One region of the Parafrigoribacterium soli genome, then DNA from elsewhere that is predicted to be linked to it. Evidence: predicted binding sites of a transcription regulator. Region 1 holds the regulator's gene; the other holds the start of a gene.
What was found. The regulator HrcA, encoded in region 1, represses chaperone genes, less so after heat shock. The targets are predictions, from matches to a motif close to TTNGCACTCGNNNNNNNCGAGTGCNAA.
Positions count from the first base shown of each region.

Region 1 (8,315 bases):
GAGCGTGCGACCGCGCATGTAGGCGAGCGGCGCGACCTCGATCGTTCCCGTCGCCAGGAGCTTCGGCACGACCTCCGGGTCCATCATTTCGCCGAGCGCGTCGTAGAGCGGACGGAGGTACGGGTCGATCTTGTCGGTGAGGGTGCCCGGCAGGTAGCCGAGCCGCTCCCCTGCCTCGACCGCGGGGCGCGTGAGGATGATGCGGTTGACCTCTTTGCGCTGGAGCGCCTGCACGGCCTTGGCCATCGCGAGGTAGGTCTTGCCGGTTCCCGCCGGGCCGATGCCAAACACGATGGTGTTCTGGTCGATCGCGTCGACGTAGTCCTTCTGCCCGAGGGTCTTCGGGCGGATGCTCTTGCCACGGCTCGTGAGGATCGCCTGGCTCAGCAGCTCCGCCGGGCTCGCTCGCGGGTCGTTCCGCAGGATCTTGGCGGACTCGGCCACGCTACGCTCGTCGACGTCTCGCTCTCCGGCGACCCCGTCCCCGCGGATCATGGTCACCAGCTCCTCGACGAGTCTCACTGCCGAGCGCACCTGTTCGGCGTCCCCGGCGAGCGTGATCTCGTTGCCCCGCACCGCAACCTCGACGAGCGGGAACTGCCGCTCGATCACCTTCAGCAGGCGATCATGGGTGCCGAGGAGCCGCACCATCGCCACGTCTTCGACCCGCAACTGCACCCGCGTCGACGACGTGCTCTGCGCTGCGCCGGTGTCTGCGGTGTCCCGTTCGGGTACTGAACTACTGGGCAAGAGTGCCTTCCTGAAGAGTTCCGCCGAGAACGTGGGCGTGAACGTGAAAAACGGTCTGTCCGGCGCTTTCGCCGGTGTTGAAGACCAAACGGTATTCGCCGCCGGAATGTTCCGCCGCGAGGCTCTGTGCGGTCGCGACCACCTCGGCGAGCAGCGCGGGATCGCCCGCGGCGAGCTCGGCCACGTTGGCATACCGATCGGTCTTCGGCACGACGAGCAGGTGCACCGGGGCCTGCGGGGCGATGTCGCGGAACGAGATGATGCGATCGCTTTCGAAGACGATGTCGGCCGGAATTTCGCGCGCGATGATGCGGGTGAAGATCGACGGGTTCTCGGCTGACATGCACTTAGCTTAAACGACTGGGCTCGAGCGAAGGCGGCCGTTCGCCCTCAGCAGTATTGCGCGACGCACCGCGCTCGCGGTGGCGCTGCTCGATCCTCCTCCCCCAGAACGTTCCGATGAGCACGAGCGCGACTCCGCACCATCCGGTCGGGTCGAGGTGTTCTCTCGCGATGCCGACACCGATGACGGTCGCCCACAGGGGTTCCGTGCCGAGCAACAGGCTCACCCGCGCGGGCGAAGTGCGCCGCACGGCCCACATCTGCACGAAGAACGCGAACACCGTGCAGACCACCACGAGGTAGACGAACAGTGCCCACTGCGCGGCGCTGAGCGTGGCGACATATGACGGCATGGACTGCCTCAGGAACGACGACCCCACGCAGAACAGCAGGGCGCAGGTGCCGAGCTGCACGGTCGTGAGCATGCGCGTGTTGAGCGGCGCACGGCCGCGGTCGCCCTCGGTCAGTCGGTGCATCGTCACGACATGAATGGCCCGGATGACCGCGGCAGCCAGGATCAGCACGTCGCCGACACTGGGCGCCTGGAACGCCCCCACGCCGGCCAGGAGGGCCACCCCGACCACGGCGACAATGGCCGCGACGAAGAAGCTGCCCGGTAGGCGGCGACGAGTCACGATCGATTCGAGGATGGGGGTGAACACGACGGTGAGGCTGATGATCAGGCCCGCATTCGTGGCCGAGGTATGGGCGACGCCGAAGGTCTCGCACGCGAAGACCGCGGCCAGCAGCACGCCGAGAATGACGCCGACGCGCAACTCTCGCCTCGCCTGTCCCGCGGGCGCTCGCACCCTACTGCGCGTCCGCCCCACCCCGACGACGACACCCATGATGACCGCGGCGAGCAGCATGCGCGCGGCGAGGAGCGCGAGCACCGACGACGGACTCACGAGTTCCTTCGTGACGAGGTAGGTCGAGCCCCAGGATGCCGCCACGACGAGCAGGAGAAGGTCGACGCGGAAACGGCTGAGGAGCGAAGTCACTCCCCCATCGTGCGGTCGCGGATAGCTAAGCACAAGGGAGCGATTTCGGGCCTATGGATTAGTTTGGACTAATGGAATTGGGTCAGCTCCGGGCGCTTCGCGAGCTACGGGATCGCGGGAGCATTGCCGCGGTCGCCGCCTCGCTGCACGTCACGCCGTCATCCGTCTCGCAGCAGCTCACCGCCCTGCAGCGCGGCTCGAGCGTGCCGCTCACCAGGCGCGAGGGTCGACGCACCGTGCTCACGGATGCGGGGCTCGCGCTGGCTGCGGCCGCCGTGGGCGTCGAAGTGGCGCTCGCGAAGGCCAGGCAGGCGGTGCGGGACTTCCAGACCGAACCGGCCGGCACCGTCTCAGTCGCGGCGTTCACGAGCGCGGGATCCGCGCTCGTCGCACCGCTGCTCACCGAGTTCGCCGACGCCGATGGAACGCGGCTGGCCCTGAGCGACGAGGATGTCGCCCAGGACGACTTCCCCGCCCTCACCGCGAGGCACGATCTGGTCGTCGCACACCGGCTCGCAGGCAGTGCACCCTGGCCGCAGTCCGTGTCGGTCGAACCGCTGCTGTTCGAACCGCTCGACGTCGCTATCGGCGTCGGGCATCCGCTGTCGGGCCACCGCTCACTGACACCGGAGGACTTGCGGGGCGAAAGCTGGGTGGCCGTGCACGACGGATTTCCCCTCGAGGGCGCGCTCGCCTCCCTGCTTTCCTCGAGCGAGGTGCGGATCGCGCATCGGATCAACGAGTTCTCCACGGCCGCGGCCGTCGTCGCGGCGAGCGGATGCCTCGCGCTCATGCCGCGCTACACACCCGAGCACCACCCTGGCGTCAGACTCATACCGCTGGAGCAACCGCTGCTCGGCCGTCAGATCGACTGCCTTGCCCGTCCGGAAACACTCGAACGCGCGAACGTGCAACTCGTTCTTTCCCGGCTGAGGTCGATGGCGGCGACGCTCACGCAGCGCTGAATCAGTCCGGCGCTCTTACCAGCGGCCGAGTCGCGAGTTGAGCACGGCGATCGCGGCGGGACCCGCGGTGGAGGTGCGCAGCACTGGACCGCCGAGTTTCCAGGCGGATGCCCCTGCCGCGGTCAGTCGCGCCAGCTCGGCATCCGAGATCCCGCCCTCCGGCCCCACCACCAGCACGATGTCGCGTCCGTCGGGTTCGAGGGCACTGAGTGGCTGCTGCGCGGTCGGGTCGAGCACGATCATCCGCGCCTCAGCCGCCAGCGCGCAGAGCACCGCCGTCGAGGCGAGGTCGCCCACCTCGGGAATCCAGGGTCGCAGGGACTGCTTGGTCGCCTCCCGCACGATGGCAGACCACCGCCGGTGACCCTTGGCGACCTTATTGCCCTCCCACTTGACGATCGAACGCTGCGCCGCCCACGGGATAACGCCGTCGACACCGAGCTCAGTTGCCTGCTGCACGGCGTACTCGTCGCGATCGCCCTTCGCGAGCGCCTGGGCGAGCCAGATCGCGGGGCTCGCCGCCGGCGTTTCGGCGACCGTCGCCACCTCGACGACGAATTCGGAGATCTCGGCCGAGACGATCTCCCCGGTCGCGACGAGCCCGGCACCGTTGCCGATCGAGATCGATTCGCCGACCGCCAGGCGACTCACCGTGACCGCGTGCCGCGCCTCGGCGCCCGTCACGGAGACCCGTTCGCCCACGACGGCAGCCACCAGCTCGTCGCTCAGATAGAAGTGCGCCACGTCTCAACTCTCCCAGATCTCGCCCCGCCCAGAAGCACCTCTCCGGTCCCCTGATTTCGGAAATTCAGGACATTGGTCGCGCCGCGACGCTTTCGCCCCTACAGTGACGGCGCGGAAGCGCAGCCACTCGCGCCATAGTCCTGAATTTCCGAAAGGGCCAGGCGAAGGCGGGAGCCGGTGCGTCAGATGTTGAGGAAGCGGTCGCGCAGCTTCTGGAAGAGGCCCTGCTGGAAGTGGGTCAGCGTGGGAGCGGCCTGCTTGCGGGAGCCGGCGAACTGCTTGATCAACTCCTGCTCCTTGCCGCTGAGCTTCGTCGGTGTCGTCACCTGCACGCCGATCTTGAGGTCGCCGCGGCCGTTGCCACGCAGGCGCGTGACGCCCCGATCCTTCACCGTGATCACCTCGGCGCTCTGCGTGCCGGGCTTGATCTCGACCGAGACCTCGCCGTCGAGCGTCTTGAGCGTGGTCTTGGTGCCGAGGATCGCATCCGTCATCTGCACCTCGAGCGTCGCCAACAGGTCGTCGCCATTGCGGCTGAAGACATCGTGGTGGCGCACCTTGATCTCCAGGTAGAGGTCGCCGTTGGGGCCACCCGCCGGGCCGACCTCGCCCTGCGAGGGCATCTGGAGGCGAAGTCCGGTGTCCACGCCGGCGGGGATGTCGACGGGGATGGTGCGGCGGGCGCGCACGCGGCCCTGGCCCTGGCAGGTGGGGCACGGGTTCGGGATGACGGTGCCGTAGCCGCGGCAGGTGCCGCAGGGGCTCGAGGTCATGACGTTTCCGAGGAGGCTTCGAACGGTGCGCTGGATCTGGCCAGTGCCCTGGCAGATGTCGCAGGTGACGGGCTGCGTGCCGGGCGCGCAGCACGAGCCGCCACAGGTCTCACACAGCACGGCCGTGTCGACCTCGACGTCCCGGCGGGTGCCGAACACGATGTCGTCGAGGTCGACCTCGACGCGGATGAGGGCGTCCTGTCCGCGCTCACGGCGCGACCGCGGTCCCGACCTTCGGCCGCCGCCCCCGCCGAAGAACGTCTCGAAGATGTCGCCGAAGCCGCCGAAGTTCGCACCTCCACCGAAGCCCGCCTGCGGCCCGAGGTCATACTGCTGGCGCTCGTTCGGATCGGACAGCACGTCGTAGGCGTGCGTGACGAGCTTGAACTTCTCGGATGCCTCCGCGCTCGGGTTCACGTCGGGGTGCAGCTCCCGGGCAAGTCGGCGGTATGCCTTCTTGATCTGCTCGGGGGTCGCGTCCCGCTCGACGCCCAGAACCTCATAGTGGTCTGCCAATGTCATTCCTCAGTCTTGTCGTGTGCGGTCGGCCGGAGCCGGCTCAGTGCAGTGCGGATGCGCGAAGCGACGAGCTAGTCGTCGCCCAGCAGCCGCGAAAGATATCGTGCGACGGCCCTGACCGCCGCAATGTTGTTCGAGTAGTCCATGCGCGTCGGGCCGAGCACCCCGAGCCGCGCGAGGCCATCACCGGTCGAGGTGTATCCGGTGGCCAGCACGGAGGTCTCCGCGAGGCCGAATGATGCGTTCTCGCTGCCGATGCTCACCGAGAATCCGTTCTGGTCCGGCTCCATCTCGCCGAAGAGCCGCAAGAGGGTGACCTGCTCCTCGATCGCCTCGAGCACGGGGTAGATGCTTCCGCTGAAGTCCTCTTCCGTGCGCACGAGGTTCGCGGCCCCCGCCATGAGCAGCCGCTCCTGCCGGTTCGCCAGCACCTGCTCGGCAAGAGCGGACGCGACCTGCTGCACCGTCTCGGCGCGGTCGGTCTCAAACTGGTCGCCGAACGCCGAAAGCTTCTCGACGGCATCGCTGAGCCCGAGGCCCCCGATCGCGGCGTTGAGCCGGGTGCGCAACTCGGCGAGGAACTCGTCATCCAGTTCCTCGCTCACGTCGAGCAGGCGCTGCTCGACCCGGCCGGAGTCAGTGATCAGCACCGTCATCATGCGCGTGGCGGCAAGCCTGACGAGTTCGACATGACGGATGCGCGACCGCGTGAGCGAGGGATACTGCACGAGAGCGACGTGGTGCGTCAGCTGCGAGAGCAGCCGAACCGTGCGGCCGAGCACCTCGTCGAGATCCGCGGACTGGCCGAGGAAGATCTCGATGGCCTGCCGCTGTGCGGGACTGAGCGGTCGCAGGTCAGCAAGCTGGTTGACAAAGACGCGGTACCCCTTATCCGTGGGGATACGGCCGGACGAGGTGTGCGGCGCGGCGATCAGTTCTTCGTCTTCGAGCAACGCCATGTCGTTGCGGATGGTCGCCGCAGACACCCCGAAGGAGTGGCGGTCGACGATCGATTTCGAGCCGACCGGCTCACGGGACGCCACGTAGTCCTGCACGATCACTCGCAGAACCTCGAGGCTGCGATCGGAAACCATGTCGCGTCCTCTCTTCACTGCGCACTGCGGTTGGCACTCAACCACTTCGACTGCTAATTGTATCGCGACACGCGCCCCCGGAGGGCATTGCGTGGCCGTGGCCGTGGGCAGTACCTTATGCATGTGTTGGCACCGCGCCCCAGAATGGGGGCCCGGTCGATGACTCCCAAGTCTCTCCTGCTCCCGGGACGGACCCGCTTACCTGAAAGGCAATGCAGATGACTGACCCAACCCCGCAGCCGGCAGCCCCTCAGCCCGCAGCGCCACTCACCGCCTCAGACGACAAGCTGTGGGCCTCGCTCGCCCACTTCGGCGGCATCCTCTCCATTCTCCCCTCGCTCATCATCTTCCTGGTCTTCAAGGACCGCGGCGCCCTGACCCGTCAGGAGTCGAAGGAGGCGCTGAACTGGCAGATCACCTGGCTCGCGGTTGACATCATTTCCTTCATCATCGGGATGGCCACGATCTGGTTTGGTGTCGGCTTCTTCTTCCTCACCGTCATCCCGTGGATCCTGTACATCGCGAACGTGGTGTTCTCCATCCTCGGCGGCGTGAAGGTCAACAGCGGCGGCGCCTACCGGTACCCGGTCTCCGTGCGGCTCATCAAGTAGCAGGCGTTCGGAAGGGGCGGGAGCGTGGCTCCCGCCCCTTCTTGGTTTAATGGGTCAATGACCGACTCAACGCCACCGACCAACCCCTACCGGGGATCGACACCTCTCAGTGCCGCAGACGAGAAACTGTGGGCGACCCTCGTGCATGTCGGCGGGATCTTCTTTCACATTCTGCCGTCGCTGATCGGCTACCTGATCCTCAAGGAGCGCGGGCCGTTCATCCGGCAGCACACCGCGAGCGCGCTCAACTTCCAGCTGACGCTGATCATCGCCTACATCGTCGGAGCGATCACGACAATCCTGCTCATCGGTGTCGTCATCCTCCTCGCGGCGGTCGTGGCGAACGTCGTGTTCAGCATCCTCGCGGCGATCGCCGCAAACCGTGGCGAGAGCTACGTGTACCCGCTCGCGATCCGGTTCGCCAGCTAGGTCAGCCTGCGAACGACGGCGTCGGCGAGCAGCCTGCCGCGCAGGGTCAGCTCGATCCTTCCGCGAATGGCCGCCGCGCCGTCGATCAGCTCGTCGGCGATGAGACCGGCGACTGCCGCGCGTGCCTCCTGGGGCAGGACGGCGATCGGAAGGCCCTCGCGGATCCGGCTCTGCAGCAGCACGCGCTCGACCCGCCGCGTCTCTGCATCGAGCACCTCGCGGCCGGCACCGGGCGACTCGCCTGCGGCGATGCGTTCGGCGTAGGCAGCGGGATGCTTGACATTCCACCAGCGCACCCCGCCCACGTGGCTGTGCGCCCCTGGGCCGATGCCCCACCAGTCGTGTCCCTGCCAGTAGGCGAGGTTGTGACGCGAGACGAACTCGGGCGAGGTGGCCCAGTTGCTCACCTCGTACCAGTCGTATCCGGCCTGGCCGAGCACGGCATCCGCGAGCTCGTACATGTCGGCCTGAAGGTCTTCGTCGGGAGTGGCGACCTCTCCGCGGCGGATCTGGCGCGCGAGCTTGGTGCCGTCCTCGACGATGAGAGAGTAGGCCGAGAGATGATCCGGATGCTGGGCGATCGCGTGTTCCAGCGAGGTGCGCCAGTCCTCGATCGACTCACCCGGCGTGCCGTAGATGAGGTCGAGGCTCACCTGCAGCCCCGCCTGTCTCGCCCAGTCGACGACGAGCGGGATGCGCTCGGGGTCGTGGGTGCGCTCGAGCGTCGCGAGCACGTGGGGCACAGCGGACTGCATCCCAAAGGACACGCGGGTGAAGCCGGCGTCAGCGAGTGAGCGCAGGTATGCCGCGTCGACCGAGTCCGGGTTGGCCTCGGTGGTGACCTCCGCGCCGGGGACGAGGCCCCAGGCATCCACGACAGCAGCGAGCATGGCCGAGAGGTCTGTGGCGGGCAGCATCGTGGGCGTTCCGCCGCCGAAGAACACGGTCGAGACGGGTCGCGGAGGCACCCCGGCGGACGCGAGCACCTGCCGCGCGAGAGCGACCTCGGCAATGGCCTGCCCCGCGTATTCCGTTCGCTTCGTGCCGCGCAGTTCCTCGGCCGTGTAGGTGTTGAAGTCGCAATAGC
Region 1 covers NZ_JBELNZ010000005.1:24,727-33,041, forward strand. The annotation lists gene ABUA37_RS14285 (PhoH family protein) at 1-651, opposite strand, end outside; gene ABUA37_RS14290 (histidine triad nucleotide-binding protein) at 740-1,093, opposite strand; gene ABUA37_RS14295 (DMT family transporter) at 1,098-2,093, opposite strand; gene ABUA37_RS14300 (LysR family transcriptional regulator) at 2,165-3,058, shown strand; gene ABUA37_RS14305 (16S rRNA (uracil(1498)-N(3))-methyltransferase) at 3,074-3,802, opposite strand; gene dnaJ (molecular chaperone DnaJ) at 3,985-5,091, opposite strand; gene hrcA (heat-inducible transcriptional repressor HrcA) at 5,166-6,188, opposite strand; gene ABUA37_RS14320 (DUF4870 domain-containing protein) at 6,407-6,799, shown strand; gene ABUA37_RS14325 (DUF4870 domain-containing protein) at 6,857-7,228, shown strand; gene hemW (radical SAM family heme chaperone HemW) at 7,225-8,315, opposite strand, start outside.

Region 2 (5,710 bases), on a different contig from region 1:
ACAACTCACCCATAGTACCGGCGGCCGCGGTGCTCAGAGCGACGTCAGCAGCGCGCGCGCATCCACTGCGTTCTTCGAGGCCGGACCGCTCTCACCGTCGACCACACCGCCGACGTACAGCCATCCGAGTAGCTGCTCGTTGTCGGCGAGCCCGTGCACGCGGCGCACCGGTTCCGAGCGCACATGACCGCCCGTGCGCCACATCACGCCCCAGCCGGCCTCGTCGAGCAGCAGGCTCAGATAATGCGCGACACCGGATGCCGCAGCATCCTGCTCCCAGTCCGTCACCTTGAAGCTGGGTTTGTGCCTCACCACGAGCGCAAGCAGCAGCGGGGCTCGCAGCGGCTTCGCTGCGAGCCTCTCCGCATCCGCGAGTTGCAGGCCGCTGGCTGCCACGAGTGCCTCGCCGAGGCGATGGCGCGCGTCACCCCGCAGGGCGATGAGTCGCCAGGGGCGGAGAGCGGCGTGGTCCGCCGCCCCGGCTGCCGCCGTGATGAGCGGCAGCAGCTGTTCGTCGGTCGGGGAATCGGTGGTCACCCTCGGCCTGGACCGGCGGCGGAGGATCGCGTCGTGCGCGCTCACCCTGAGGTCAGTCTTCTTTGAAGTTGAGCGAGAGGGAGTTCATGCAGAAGCGCGCGCCCGTCGGGGTCTGCGGTGCGTCGTCGAAGAGGTGCCCGAGGTGGCCGCCGCAGTTGGCGCAGCGCGCCTCCGTGCGGGTCATGCCGAGGCTCGTGTCGGTGAGGAGCTCCACGGCGTCGGGGTTGATCGACTCGTAGAAGCTCGGCCAGCCGCATCCGGCGTCGAACTTGGTTCCGCTCTGGAACAGTTCGGCTCCGCAGCCGGCACAGGTGTAGACACCCTGCCGGTTCTCGTCGAGCAGCGCGCCAGACCAGGGGCGCTCGGTTGCGGCCTCGCGCAGCACCGCGTACTGCTCCGGCGAGAGCTCGGACTTCCACTGCTCGTTGGTCTTCTGAACGTCGGGGGTCTTCTGGGTGCCAGGCGTGCTGGTCATGGTTTCTTCCTCTCAGGAATACGTCTTACGCACCATTAAACTCGCGACCAGGCGCGAATGTTCCACCGGGCTCCCGTTCCGGGTCGAACTATGACGAAACTCGCAGCGCGGCGTGGAGGTCGACACGGTGAGGAACACCGCAGAGTGGTACCGCGGCTTCGCCGAGGGCGAGGCTCGCGGCCGCTCCGCCGTCTACGAGGCCTGGGCATCCGGCATCGCCGACGACCCGGAGCTGCTCGCCCTCATCGAGCGACTGCCCGAGACCACGCGCCAGCCGAGTCTCGTCTTCGCGGTCGCGCGCCTGCTCGGCGCACCTGAGGGCGGCTTCGTCGCCTTCAAACAGTGGATGCTCGGCAACTGGGCCCGCGTGCGACCCCAGGTCGCCTCCCACCTCAATCAGACCAACGAACCCGGGCGCTGCGCGTCCCTCCTGCCCGCGCTCGCCGCGCTGCCGGGCGCGCTCGCCCTGCTCGAGATCGGCGCGAGCGGCGGACTCTGCCTCTACCCCGATCGCTACAGCTATCTCTACGACGATGGCACGCGCATCGACCCGGCCGACGGCTCGAGCACCGTGCTGCTGCGCTGCGCGACGAACGGGCACGTTCCGTTGCCTCCGCAGGCGCCCGAGGTTGTCTGGCGCGCGGGCATCGACCTCGCCCCACTCGACGTCACCGATGCGGATGACCGCCGCTGGCTGGAGACGCTCGCCTGGCCGGAGGAGCACGAGCGCCGCGAGCGCATCCGGGCCGCCATGGACATCGCCAGGCGAGACGCGCCGCTGCTGGTCAAGGGGCAGGCGACGGATGCCCTGGTCGGGCTGGCAGCGCAGGCTCCGGCCGGCGCCCCCCTCGTCGTCATCACGAGCGGAGTGCTCGTCTACCTTCCCTTTCTCGAGCGCCAGCGCTTCATCGCCGCGGTGCGCGAACTCTGCGCGGCCTCGGGCGCGCACTGGCTCTCGCTGGAGGGGATCGACGTGCTCCCGCGCGTGAAAGAAGCCCTGCCGCAGGGTGACGGGCGTTTCGTGCTCGCGCTGGACGAGCATCCGCTGGCCTGGAGCGGACCCCACGGCCAGAGCCTCGACTGGCTGCCGGGCTGAACCGAGCCTGCGCGACCGCGGCGAGTTGCGCGACCGGCCACGCTCGTGCGGGCTTCGCGCAGAAACCCGGGCCTAGGATGTGCGTGAACTAACGTCAGCGCACGGTGCGGAAGGAGCGGGGTGGCAGCCAACGCGGAGTCGACCGGACCCCTCCGGGGCCAGACGCCGCCGACCCTCGCCGAGCGCGAACAGCGCATCCTCGCCTTCGAACGCCAGTGGTGGAAGCACGCAGGGGCGAAGGAGGAGGCCATCCGCTCCGAGTTCGGCCTTTCCGTCGCCCGGTACTATCAAGTGCTGAACGCCTTGCTCGATTCGCCCGCCGCTCTCGTGAGCGACCCCATGCTGGTGAAGCGCTTGAGGCGACTGAGAGACGCGCGAACCTCCGCGCGCTCGGCCCGTGTCATCGGAGACGCGGCACCCGGCAACGGTCGGAGCAAGTGACCATTCACGCGGCAGCAGTCGTGACCCCCCAGAACTGAGCGACCGAGAGAGTTATGGCGAATTACCCGAAAGATCGATTCGACTCTGTGCCCGATGACCTGCTTCGGGTCGGCGCGCATCGGGCTCCCGCCAGGAACGGCCGTGGCTGGATCGCCTTCGGTTGGGCGGCGGTGGCAACCCTCGTGCTCATCGTGGCGGGCCTATACGCGCTGTCCACCCTGACTCCGGGCCGCATCCACCTGCCATTCGAGGCGCAGAGCGCATCACCCAGCGCGTCAGCCACACCGAAGGCGGCCGCGACGGCCGCTCCCAAGCTCGACCCGACCGTGCCGATCACGGTGCTCAACGGAACGACTACCCAGGGCCTCGCGACCAAGGTCGGCGACTACCTCGTGGCTCAGGGCTGGACCGGTGCGGGCCCGCTCGGAACCCGCGCCAACGCCTCGGAGAGCACGATCGCGAAGACGGTCGTCTATTACAAGGACGCCGCGGATGAGGGTGCGGCCCGCGCGCTCGTGAAGACGCTCGCGGTCGGCGAGATCCGCCTCAGCACCGACTTCAATGACCGCATCACGGTCGTGCTCGGATCCGACTACAAGCCCCAGTCCTAGCTCTTTCGGGGCGCGCCACCCGTCAAGCACGGCCCGGCGGCTCGCCGCCGTTAGTCTTCTGCCCATGGGCAATCGGCGCGCAGTGACGACTCGGGTTGTGCGCGGCGCGAAGCCGACCAGCCTCGTGGTGCTGGTGGCGCTCCTCGCGTTCGCGGCATCCGGATGCGCGTCGGAATCACCGAAACCGAAGCCCACCACCTCGCCCGGGTACAGCTCGAGCTACACGCCGCCGCCGGCCACCGCGCTCGCCCCGCTGCGTGGTACCTCCGTCAGCGTCGGCTCGCTCAAGAACGCCTCGATCGCGGCCAAGATCGACAATCATCCGGATGCGCGCCCCCAGGTGGGACTCGAGCACACCGACCTGCTGTTCGAAGAGCTCGTCGAAGGCGGGCTCACGCGCTACGTCGCCGTCTGGCAGTCCGACATTCCGGAGCTGCTCGGTCCGGTGCGCTCCATCCGGCCGATGGATCCCAACATCATCTCGCCGCTCGGCGGCATCGTCTGCTACTCCGGCGGGCAGCAGCGCTTCGTCAACCTGATGCGCCAGACTCCCGTCTACAACGCGATCCACGGGCAGCCCGACACGGCGTCCACCTTCTTTCGCACCAAAGACAAGGCCGCACCGCACAACGTGCTCGTGAAGGCGCGCGAGCTGCTCGCCCAGCACAAGGATCTCGCCGCCCCGGCGCAGCAGTTCGCGTACTCGCTCGACGTGCCGTCGGCGACGGCGACCAAGGATGGCGCCCCCACCGCCACGCTCTCCTATAAGTTTTCGAACCTCATCTCGGGTTCCTGGTCCTACGACGCGGGCAAGAAGCACTTGCTGCGCACGCAGGCGGGCAAGGCCGACCTGGACGCGACCGGCACGCAGCTCTCGGCGACCAACGTGGTCGTGCTTCGGGTGGCCGTGACCAACGACACCAACGTGCCGCGCACCGAGATGATCGGCGGCGGAGAGGCCTGGGTTTCGACCGGCGGAGGCACCTCGCACGCCACCTGGTCGAAGGGCTCGCCGACCGATCCGATCCACCTTGTGGACGACCAGGGCGTCACGATTCGACTGGCTCCGGGCAACACCTGGATCGAACTCGTGCCCCACGCCGGTGCGGTGCAGATCACGGCGCCCGCCGCATCCTGAGCGCTCGCTCCGTTCACTTGCACTCTCAGGGGTAGAGTGCCAGAATCTATTAGCACTCCTATGTTGTGAGTGCCAAAGCTGTTGCAATTTCCTGACGTCCGGGAGGGACGAGAAACACACATGGCAAAGATCATTGCTTTCAACGAAGAGGCCCGTCGCGGCCTCGAGCGCGGCCTGAACATCCTGGCCGATGCAGTCAAGGTGACGCTTGGCCCACGCGGCCGCAACGTCGTGCTTGAGAAGAAGTGGGGCGCCCCCACCATCACGAACGACGGTGTGTCGATCGCCAAGGAGATCGAGCTCGACGACCCGTACGAGAAGATCGGCGCCGAGCTCGTCAAGGAGGTCGCAAAGAAGACGGATGACGTCGCAGGCGACGGAACGACCACCTCGGTCGTGCTCGCCCAGGCTCTGGTTCGCGAAGGCCTGCGCAACGTCGCGGCCGGTGCCGACCCGATCAGCCTCAAGCGCGGCATCGAGAAGGCCGTAGCCGAGGTCATCGCCGCACTGGTTGCCGGTGCCAAGGACATCGAGACCAAGGAAGAGATCGCGGCTACCGCATCCATCTCTGCCGGCGACACCGAGATCGGCGCGCTGATCGCCGAGGCGATCGACAAGGTCGGCAAGGAGGGTGTCGTCACCGTTGAGGAGTCGAACACGTTCGGCACCGAGCTCGAGCTGACCGAGGGCATGCGCTTCGACAAGGGCTTCCTGTCGGCGTACTTCGTGACCGACCCCGAGCGCCAGGAAGCGGTCTTCGAAGACCCGTACATCCTGATCGTCAACTCGAAGATCTCGAACATCAAGGACCTGCTGCCGATCGTTGACAAGGTCATCCAGTCGGGCAAGCAGCTCCTCATCATTGCTGAGGATGTGGATGGCGAGGCTCTCGCTACCCTCGTCGTCAACAAGATCCGCGGCATCTTCAAGTCCGTTGCCGTCAAGGCTCCGGGCTTCGGTGACCGTCGCAAGGCCCAGCTGCAGGACATCGCCATCCTCACCGGTGGCCAGGTCATCTCCGAGGAGGTCGGTCTCAAGCTCGAGAACGCCACCCTCGACCTGCTCGGCCGCGCCCGCAAGGTTGTCGTGACCAAGGACGAGACCACGATCATCGAGGGCATCGGCGACGCCGACGCCATCGCCGGTCGGGTCAAGCAGATCCGTGCCGAGATCGAGAACACCGATTCCGACTACGACCGCGAGAAGCTGCAGGAGCGCCTGGCCAAGCTGGCCGGTGGCGTTGCAGTCATCAAGGCCGGTGCCGCGACCGAGGTCGAGCTCAAGGAGCGCAAGCACCGCATCGAGGATGCAGTGCGCAACGCGAAGGCCGCCGTTGAAGAGGGCATCGTCGCCGGTGGTGGTGTCGCGCTCATCCAGGCCGGCAAGGTCGCCTTCGAGGGCGCATCGGTCAC
Region 2 covers NZ_JBELNZ010000001.1:684,558-690,267, reverse strand. The annotation lists gene ABUA37_RS03365 (nitroreductase family protein) at 34-582, opposite strand; gene msrB (peptide-methionine (R)-S-oxide reductase MsrB) at 590-1,012, opposite strand; gene ABUA37_RS03355 (DUF2332 domain-containing protein) at 1,140-2,108, shown strand; gene ABUA37_RS03350 (DUF3263 domain-containing protein) at 2,229-2,549, shown strand; gene ABUA37_RS03345 (LytR C-terminal domain-containing protein) at 2,636-3,160, shown strand; gene ABUA37_RS03340 (DUF3048 domain-containing protein) at 3,225-4,298, shown strand; gene groL (chaperonin GroEL) at 4,419-5,710, shown strand, end outside.
Region 2: the regulator HrcA is predicted to act here: its motif matches at 4,348-4,374, upstream of groL (chaperonin GroEL).